Linked DNA regions of Variovorax paradoxus. The protein of the gene in region 3 interacts with the protein of the main gene of each other region in a pairwise test. Links are inferred from orthologs where the notes say so. Each region holds a gene or a part of one and is shown on either strand. Other genes may lie near its edges.

Region 1 (2,884 bases), 3.0 Mb from region 3 along the record:
TGTGCGTGATGTCGCCTTCCTCGAGCGGCAGCGCCGCGGAAGTGCCGAACTCCGAAACCCGTTCAGTCATTGAAATTCCCGCGCTCGTACGCTATTGCCTCCCGGGACTGCGGAAAGCGCCGTTGCAGTTGCCCTCCCAACTGCGCAACTGCCTCGCGGTTGTTGAGCCGTCGTTCGATCTTGATGCCGAGCCAAAGCGTCTCGGCACTGGCCGAGGGGCTGTTGTTGACGCGGCGAATGTAGAACTGCGCGCGCGACCATTCTTCGCGCTGCGCCAGCAGCGAGGCCAGGTTGAAGCCGACCACCGGGTTGCCGGCATCGATTTCGTAGGCCTGCAAGAGGCTGCGCTCCGCCTCCGGACGCTGCCCGGCCTTGAGCTGGCAGACGCCTTGCGTCATGAGCGTCTTGGAGCGGTCGGTGTAGCTGGGTACCGCGAGCGCAGCGGCAAACTGCTGGGCCGCATCGCCGTAACGGTTCTGCTGGCAGAGCAGCCAGCCGTAGTTGTGCCGCACGTTGGCGTCGCGCGGGTTGATGGCAATGGCGCGGCGGAAGCTGTCTTCGGCCATGCCGGCATCTTCCAGACGCATGTAGACAAGGCCTCGCAGGCTATAGGCATCCGCGTAGTTGGGATCGGCAACAAGTGCCTGCTTGATTTCGTCCAGCGCCACAGTGTTCTGGCCGTGCTCGAAGTAGCCTGCAGCAAGCTCCATGCGCAGACGGGCGCGGCGCTGGCGGCTGCTTTCGTCGGACTCGGTCACGATCTCGGCGCCCTTGCCCGAGGAGCTCGTGTCGGCCAGGCTGGTGGTGGTGGTCCGCGTGTTGACACAGCCCCCGAGCAATAACGCCACGGCCACACCGGCAAAGCTTGCGGCCAGCAGCCGCTGCGCGCTCGCGGTGGTCATCGGAAAGGCCATGCTCATTGAATCAGTGCTCCAGGGGGGTGGTCTTGCGAATCGGATGCAAAACAACGGGGCGTTCCGACACCACACGGCGCTGAGCCATGCGCTCGGCCGCCCGGGTGCGGTCCTTGACGTCGCCGGCCAGCTGTCCGCACGCCGCGTCGATGTCGTCGCCGCGCGTCTTGCGCACGGTGGTCACGAGGCCGGCCTCGCTCAGCGTCTTGGCAAATGCCAGCACACGCGGCTGCGGCGAGCGCAGGAGGCCCGAGGCCGGAAACGGATTGAACGGAATCAGGTTGAACTTGCACGAGACACCGTGGGTGCGAACAAGCTCCACCAGTTGCCGTGCATGCTCGGGCTGGTCGTTCACGCCATCGAGCATGCAGTATTCGAAAGTGATGAAGTCGCGCGGCGCGTGCACAAGGTAGCGCTTGCAGGCTTCGAGCAATTCGGCAATGGGGTACTTGCGATTGAGCGGCACCAGGTCGTCGCGCAACGCGTCGTTGGGCGCGTGCAGCGACACGGCCATGGCCACCGGACAATCGGCGCCAAGGCGATCGATCATCGGCACTACGCCCGAGGTCGATACGGTCACGCGCCGGCGCGACAGCCCGTAGGCGTTATCGTCGAGCATGGTGCGCAGCGCGGGGACCAATGCCGAGTAGTTCTGCAGCGGCTCGCCCATGCCCATCATCACCACGTTGGAAATGACACGCTCGTCGCGCTTCAGGTGCTTGCGCAGAAAGTGTTCGGCAAACCAGAGCTGGGCGACGATTTCGCCCGTGCTCAGGTTGCGGCTGAAGCCTTGGTGCCCCGTGGAGCAAAAGCGGCAACCCACCGCGCAGCCGGCTTGAGACGACACGCACAATGTGCCGCGGTCGTCTTCGGGAATGAATACGGCTTCGACGGCATTGCCGTCGCCGACGTCGAACAGCCACTTGATCGTGCCGTCCTTGGATTCGTGCTGCGTGAGAACCGGAAGGGCCTCGACGCGAGCGGTGGTGGCGAGCTTCTCGCGCAGCGACTTGGCCAGATCGGTCATTTGGGCGAAGTCGCTGGCGCCACGCTGGTGGATCCAGCGGAACAGCTGCGTGGCGCGGAATCGCTTCTCGCCGAGCTTTTCGCAGAACGCAGCCAGCCCCTCGAGATCGAATTCGAGCAAGTTGGCCGTGGTCATGAAATCAGCCGGGATACGGCTTCAGCGCGCGTAGACGTTGAGGCCGGCGAAGAAGAATGCCACTTCGTTCGCTGCGGTTTCGGGGGCGTCCGAACCGTGCACGGCGTTGGCGTCGATGCTGTCGGCGAAGTCGGCGCGGATGGTGCCGGCGGCGGCCTTCTTCGGGTCCGTGGCGCCCATCAGGTCGCGGTTCTTGGCAATGGCGTTCTCGCCTTCGAGCACTTGCACGAACACGGGGCCGGAGATCATGAACTCGACGAGATCCTTGAAGAAAGGACGCTCTTTGTGGACCGAGTAGAACTGCTCGGCTTCGTTGCGCGAGAGATGCACCAGCTTGGCGGCGACAACCTTGAGGCCGGCAGCTTCGAAGCGGGAAACGATCTTGCCGATGACGTTCTTTGCGACGGCGTCGGGCTTGATGATGGAGAGGGTACGTTCGATAGCCATTGAAGTGCTTCCTGAGCTTTGATTTTGAAGTGTTTTGTCACAACTGCAACGAATATGTTGCGTCGTTCATCGACAAAGCCTCTGATTTTAACCGGCGCAGCCCCCGGGGTTGGTGAAAACCCCGCGAAAGGCTGCGCTGGACAGCAGGCTTTCAGCGCCCGCGACGCCGGTTTCCGCCCGGGCCGCCCTGCCCGCCGAAGCCGCCGCCTGCAGAACCACCCCCTCCGCGGCGTCCCGGGCCTTGGCGCTGCTCTTTCCGCTGGCGCGAAAAGCTGTCGGCGCCGATATAGCCCAGCGAGGTCTTCATGGGATCGGGCTGGTTCGCGCCGCTTGGCGGACGCTCTTCGCCCTGGCGGTTGCC
Region 2 (2,857 bases), 2.0 Mb from region 3 along the record:
CTGCAGCAGATTTCCGAGGCCGCGGCCGACGTGGGCTACTACGACGATTTCAAGAACTACGAACTAGGGCGGCATCTGCTCTATCGGGTCGGCAATGGGCCGCGCAAGAGCCTGCTGGTCGGCGACAGCCACGTGCAGCAATATGGTCCGCGCGCAGAGGAGCTCGCGCGCACCGTGCCCGACAAGGCAAACACCATCTACTTTGCAACGCAGGGGTCTTGCCCGCCGATTCCCGGTGTTTACGCGGATGCGAACATAGGGTGCGCCGAGCGGCGCACGGCCGTGCTGGATTTCGCCCGCGGCCCAGAGATCGACACGGTAGTGATCGGCGGCTGCTGGAACTGCTACTTCATCGCGGGCGGCGCACCAGGCTATTACTTCCGCGATGCGAGTGGCGCGGCCCACCAGTTCCGCGGCGGCGACGGCATGGCCCTGGCGTTCGACTCTCTCGGCCAGCTGCTGCGAGAACTGTCAGGCAAGGGCAAGAAGGTTTTTCTGCTGCTCGACATTCCGGTAGCACCCGATTTCGAGCCGAAGCGCCTGCTCGAAGGCAGCCGATTGACCTCCATGAAGGTCTCGACCACAACCCCGACGCTGCCGATACCGCAGGACCAGCGCGAGTTGAACGATCGCCTGCGGCAGATCGGTCTTGCAAGCGGCGTGGAAGTGATCGACGCCGTTGCGAACCTGTGTACCGCGGACGGCCAGTGCCTGCGCACCATGTCCGACGGTGCTCCCGCCTACAAGGACGCGGGCCACTTGCGGCCCAAGTACACCCGCTCGTTTGCAACCTACATGGACCGCGCGCTGCTGGACGAAGGCGGCGCGGCGCCGAAGAAGTAGCGCGAAGCCGCTGCGGTGGCCGCGGCGCCTTTTACTGCTTCAGCTTGGGGTCGCCGAAGGTCTCTTCGTCCGGCGGCTCTTCGGCGGGCATCCTGAATTCCTCGTTGGCCCATGCGCCGAGGTCGATACCCTTGCAGCGCGCGCTGCAGAAGGGCCGATAGGGGTTGCTGGCGGCATAGATGCTGTCACCGCCGCAGGCGGGGCAGCGGACGATCCGCTCGCCGATGTCGTTGTGGGTCCTGCCGTTGCTCATGGCGTGTCGTTGATGCGCTGCTGCGCTCAGGCGCAGAGCGTGAGTTCGAAGGCTGCGTCTTCCGTGCTCTGGTGCAGGCGGTCGTCGGCCTCGTGGCGCATCATGCGCACCGAAACCATGAGCCGGTTGCCGCTGATTTCAGGCACCAGCCCGAGCGCCGGGTCGATCCGCAGGCGCAGCAGCTGGAAGCTGCGGCCCTGCGGCAGGTTTTGCTGAAACTGCCCATGAGTGGCAATGACCTTGTAGGGCACATCGGCTTCGCGCAGCAGCTTGAGCAGCAGGTAAATGGATTCGGCCAGCGGCGCGAGCGTGCTCGACCAGCGCTCGAGGTCCTTGCGCCGGCTTTGTGCGCTGCGGTGTTGCCAAGCGTAGTAAGCGGGGAGGTCGAACTCGCAGGTGCCGCCCGGAATGCCGGCTCGGCTGCGAATGCTCATGAGCCATTCGTTCTCGGTCAGCGCCTGGCCGGCCTTGCCGGATACGCTGTTGAGCGCGCCAAAATTCCGTTCGAGCTGGGTGACGACCTGGTCCAGCGCCGCCTCGGCGATCGCCGGGTTGCCGCGGTAGCCGTTGAAGACGTTCTTGTGCTTTTCAAGATCGCGCATGACGTCGGCCTTGAGGTCGGCGCGCGCGGCAACGTCCATGATCTCGAAAATCGTGACCAGGGCGAAATGATGGGAAAGCGCGGATTCCGCGGGCACCAGTTCGCCAAGGCGGCGGAACAGGTGCTCCAGCCTCAGGTAGGTCCGGATGCGCTCGTTGAAAGGGTACTCGTAGAGGATCACGCGTTCGGGTTCATGTGAGGGACGAGTTCATGGCGATTTAGCGGCCGCCGGATTCGGCTGCACTTCACGCACAGCCTCCAGCATACGCTGACCGAAGAGCAGATACCCGGCAGTGGAAACGTGCGTTTCGTTGGCCGGATACAAGTCTGTGATTTTGAAGCGGTTCTGCTCGGACAGTGTAAAAAGATCCGGGCCGATTTTCAGGTCGTTGAACGTGCTGCGAAACGCGGCGGCATGGTTCTGGTCGAGGTACACCGTGCTCTTGTTGGGCACGACCATCCAGATGATGCGAAGGGAAGGCGCCATTTTTTCCGTGAACCTCGCCATGAAGGTGGCGGAGTCGGCGGTAAGCGGGTCCATCAGGCGGTCTTCGGCCGTCATGAGCAATTTGTTGCAAGCCACGTGGCTGAATTGCTTGCAGCCGTCGGGCACGGTGCGTGCATCGATGAGCGGGCCCCAGCGGTCGGGCGTGTTGGTCCAGCTCTCGGAACGCTCGATGGCCCGGGTGTTGCGATAGGTCAGCCAGCCCCTCAGCAGCTCCGCGTCCCAGTTCAGGCGGAACTCGGTAGGCGCCGGCTTGGATGGATTTTCGAATGGGGGAGGCGAAGGCACGAAGGCGTGCTTCATGGCCGCGCATTCTTTCGAATCTACGATGCGTCCCTGAAGCAGGCGCTCGATGCTCTCGATGATGACGACCTTGCCCTTGAAGCCGGATTTGCGCACCCATTCCGAGAAGTCGCTGCACATCGGACCGGTCTTGTCCCAGTGCGTGGTGGCAACGCGGTAGCCGGCGCCCACCAGCGGCGACTGCCATGCGTAGCGAACCGAGAAGCTGTCGCCGATCACGAGCACGTCGGCTTCCTGGATCGACGAGGCCTTGATGTTGGCGTCAGGAATAGGCGGGGGCGGATGGTGCCATCCGAAATCGCGCTCGGATATTCGCCCGATGCGTGTCAGGTCGCCATAAGGGATGGGCGTC
Region 3 (2,841 bases):
CGGCATTGAGCACCTTGGTGTCGTCCATCACGATGGCGTTGTCGAGCCCGCCGCCAAGCGCCAGGCCCTTGCTGCGCATGTATTCGACCTCTTTGGTAAAGCCGAAGGTTCGGGCGCGCGCAATGTCGCGGCTGTAAGAGTCGGAACCCAGGTCGAACTCCACGCGCTGGCCGGTGGAATTGACCACGCGGTGGTCGAAGTCGATCTCGAAGCTCAGCTTGTAGCCGTGGTACGGCTCCAGGCTCGCCCATTTCTCGTTGGCGCCCTCGCCCTCGCGCACCTCGACCTTGCGGGTCACACGAATGAAGCGGCGCGGCGCCTTCTGCAGTTCGATGCCTGCGCTTTGAAGCAGGAACACGAACGACGAGGCCGATCCGTCGAGGATCGGCACTTCGTCGGCCGTGATGTCGATGTAGAGGTTGTCGATGCCCAGGCCTGCACAGGCAGACATCAAATGCTCGACGGTCTGCACCTTGGCCCCGCCGGTCGAAACCGTGGAAGCCAGCCGCGTGTCGGTTACCGCTTCAGCGGTCATGCGGATGTCGACCGGCTCGGGCAGGTCGACGCGCCGGAACACGATGCCCGTGTCCGCCGGCGCCGGGCGCAGCGTGAGCTCCACGCGTTGTCCGCTGTGAAGCCCCACGCCCACGGCGCGGCTGATCGACTTGAGGGTTCTTTGTTGCAGCACGCCCGCAATTTTAGGCGCGCGACGGGCATGGCTGCCTATGCCCCTCGCTATGGCACCGATAGACATAGGTTCTATTTCAAGCGCCCACGATGGACGCAAGGGGCACGAAGCGAACGCAGCGCGTAGAGCCGGCGGAAGTCCCTTTCAGTTCTTCCCCGTGCCCCTTACGAACCTTCGTGCCCTCTGCGTTCGGTGGCCCGGCCTCAGTCAGCTTGACGGCGCAGGAATGCGGGAATCTCGAAGTCGTCCATGCCGCCCGACGACAGTGCGTCCACCTTGGCAGCGGCCATCGTGCGGTTGGTACGCCACACGCTGGGAACCGCCATGCCGTCATAGTTGGGCTGGCTCACGCCGTGGCCGCCATGGCCCGCATGGCCCGTGCCGAGCGTTGGCACGTTGAACGGGATGTTGTCGGTGCCGGTACGAATCACTTCGAGCGTCGGTGCCTGGCGGCGTGCGTCGGCGCGCGAGAGGCCGGTGGCCACCACGGTCACGCGCATCTCGTCGCCCAGGCTTTCGTCGTAGGCAGCGCCGTAGATCACGTGCGCATCGGGCGAAGCGTAGGCGCGGATGGTGTTCATCGCGAGCTTCGATTCGTTCAGCTTCAGCGAACCCTTCGATGCGGTCACCAGCACCAGCACGCCCTTGGCGCCCGAGAGGTCGATGCCTTCGAGCAGCGGGCAAGCCACGGCCTGTTCGGCGGCGATGCGCGCGCGGTCGGGGCCGGCAGCGGCGGCCGTGCCCATCATGGCCTTGCCGGGCTCACCCATCACGGTGCGCACGTCTTCGAAGTCGACGTTCACGCCGCCGTACTCGTTGATGATTTCCGAGATGCCGCCCACGGCGTTCTTCAGCACGTCGTTGGCATGCGCGAATGCTTCGTCCTGGGTGATGTCCTCGCCCAGCACGTCGAGCAGCTTCTCGTTGAGCACCACGATCAGCGAATCGACATTCGCCTCGAGCTCGGCCAGGCCGGCGTCGGCGTTGGTCATGCGGCGGCCGCCCTCCCAGTCGAAGGGCTTGGTCACCACACCCACGGTGAGGATGCCCATTTCCTTCGCCACGCGTGCGATCACGGGAGCCGCGCCGGTGCCGGTGCCGCCGCCCATGCCGGCGGTGATGAACAGCATGTGCGCGCCGTCGATGGCCGCACGGATGTCGTCCACCGCGAGCTCGGCCGCTTCACGACCCTTGTCGGGCTTGCTGCCCGCGCCCAGGCCGCTGGTGCCCAGCTGGATGTTCTTGTGGGCATTGCTGCGCTGGAGCGCCTGCGCGTCGGTGTTGGCGCAGACGAACTGCACGCCCTGCACGCCACGCTCCATCATGTGCGCGACGGCATTGCCGCCACCGCCGCCCACTCCGATCACCTTGATCTGAGTGCCTTGGTTGAATTCTTCGACTTCGATCATTTCGATGGTCATTTCTAACTCCTTGAATTTTGCAGTTGCCGTTGTGTATCAATGAATTTTTCTGGTGTCTTGACGAGTTCAACGTAGCCGTCGTCGCGGCGGTGGACCTGTGCGCCGCCATCGCTCGTTGAAATGCAATGGGGGGCCGCCGCGTGCGAGCCAGAGTGGGGAGTGATTCATGGTCAGAAGTTCCCCACGATGAAGTCCTTGAAACGTCCGAACGCAGTCTTTACGGATCCGTTCTTCTGCGCGACCTTGAAGCCGCGCATGCGTGCGAAGCGCGCTTCTTCGAGCAAACCCATCACAGTGGCGGCGCGCGGCTGTGCGACCATGTCGGACAGCGCGCTCGAATATTTCGGAATGCCGCGCCGCACGGGCTTCAGGAAGATGTCTTCCCCCAGCTCGACCATGCCGGGCATCACCGCGCTGCCGCCCGTGAGCACCACGCCCGAAGACAGCACCTCTTCATAGCCCGACTCGCGCACCACCTGCTGCACGAGCGAAAAGATCTCTTCGATGCGCGGCTCGATCACACCGGCCAGCGCCTGCTTGCTCAGCATGCGCGGGCCGCGATCACCAAGGCCGGGCACTTCCACCTGCGTGTCGGGGTCGGCCAGCAGTTGCTTGGCATAGCCGTTCTCCACCTTGATGTCTTCGGCGTCCTTGGTGGGTGTGCGCAGCGCCATGGCGATGTCGCTGGTAATGAGGTCGCCCGCAATCGGAATCACGGCCGTGTGGCGGATT

The links. The genes of interacting proteins can lie anywhere in the genome.
Region 1: the proteins of ftsZ (region 3) and rlmN interact in binary tests that used the Escherichia coli proteins (3 or more experiments, as listed by UniProt). The link is inferred for Variovorax paradoxus from one-to-one orthologs.
Region 2: the proteins of ftsZ (region 3) and zapD interact in binary tests that used the Escherichia coli proteins (3 or more experiments, as listed by UniProt). The link is inferred for Variovorax paradoxus from one-to-one orthologs.

What each region holds. Positions count from the first base shown.
Region 1 is NZ_CP123990.1:1,810,936-1,813,819, reverse strand. What follows is about bases 1-2,836. They hold rlmN (23S rRNA (adenine(2503)-C(2))-methyltransferase RlmN), read right to left. Parts: upstream 2,077-2,836; coding sequence 925-2,076; downstream 1-924. Other genes in these bases: QHG62_RS08880 (pseudouridine synthase), read right to left, coding at 2,675-2,836; ndk (nucleoside-diphosphate kinase), read right to left, coding at 2,098-2,523; pilW (type IV pilus biogenesis/stability protein PilW), read right to left, coding at 63-920; QHG62_RS08900 (helix-turn-helix domain-containing protein), read right to left, coding at 1-70. In the rest of the region: more of QHG62_RS08880, read right to left, coding at 2,837-2,884.
Region 2 is NZ_CP123990.1:2,715,429-2,718,285, forward strand. The notes cover bases 1-2,809. They hold zapD (cell division protein ZapD), read right to left. Parts: upstream 1,879-2,809; coding sequence 1,123-1,878; downstream 1-1,122. Other genes in these bases: QHG62_RS13185 (acyltransferase family protein), read left to right, coding at 1-843; QHG62_RS13190 (DNA gyrase inhibitor YacG), read right to left, coding at 875-1,096; QHG62_RS13200 (hypothetical protein), read right to left, coding at 1,906-2,809. Also shown: more of QHG62_RS13200, read right to left, coding at 2,810-2,857. UniProt on the Escherichia coli protein: Cell division factor that enhances FtsZ-ring assembly. Directly interacts with FtsZ and promotes bundling of FtsZ protofilaments, with a reduction in FtsZ GTPase activity.
Region 3 is NZ_CP123990.1:4,763,023-4,765,863, reverse strand. Bases 1-2,793 are described here. They hold ftsZ (cell division protein FtsZ), read right to left. Parts: upstream 2,110-2,793; coding sequence 892-2,109; downstream 1-891. Other genes in these bases: ftsA (cell division protein FtsA), read right to left, coding at 2,280-2,793; lpxC (UDP-3-O-acyl-N-acetylglucosamine deacetylase), read right to left, coding at 1-688. Outside these bases: more of ftsA, read right to left, coding at 2,794-2,841. UniProt on the Escherichia coli protein: Essential cell division protein that forms a contractile ring structure (Z ring) at the future cell division site. The regulation of the ring assembly controls the timing and the location of cell division.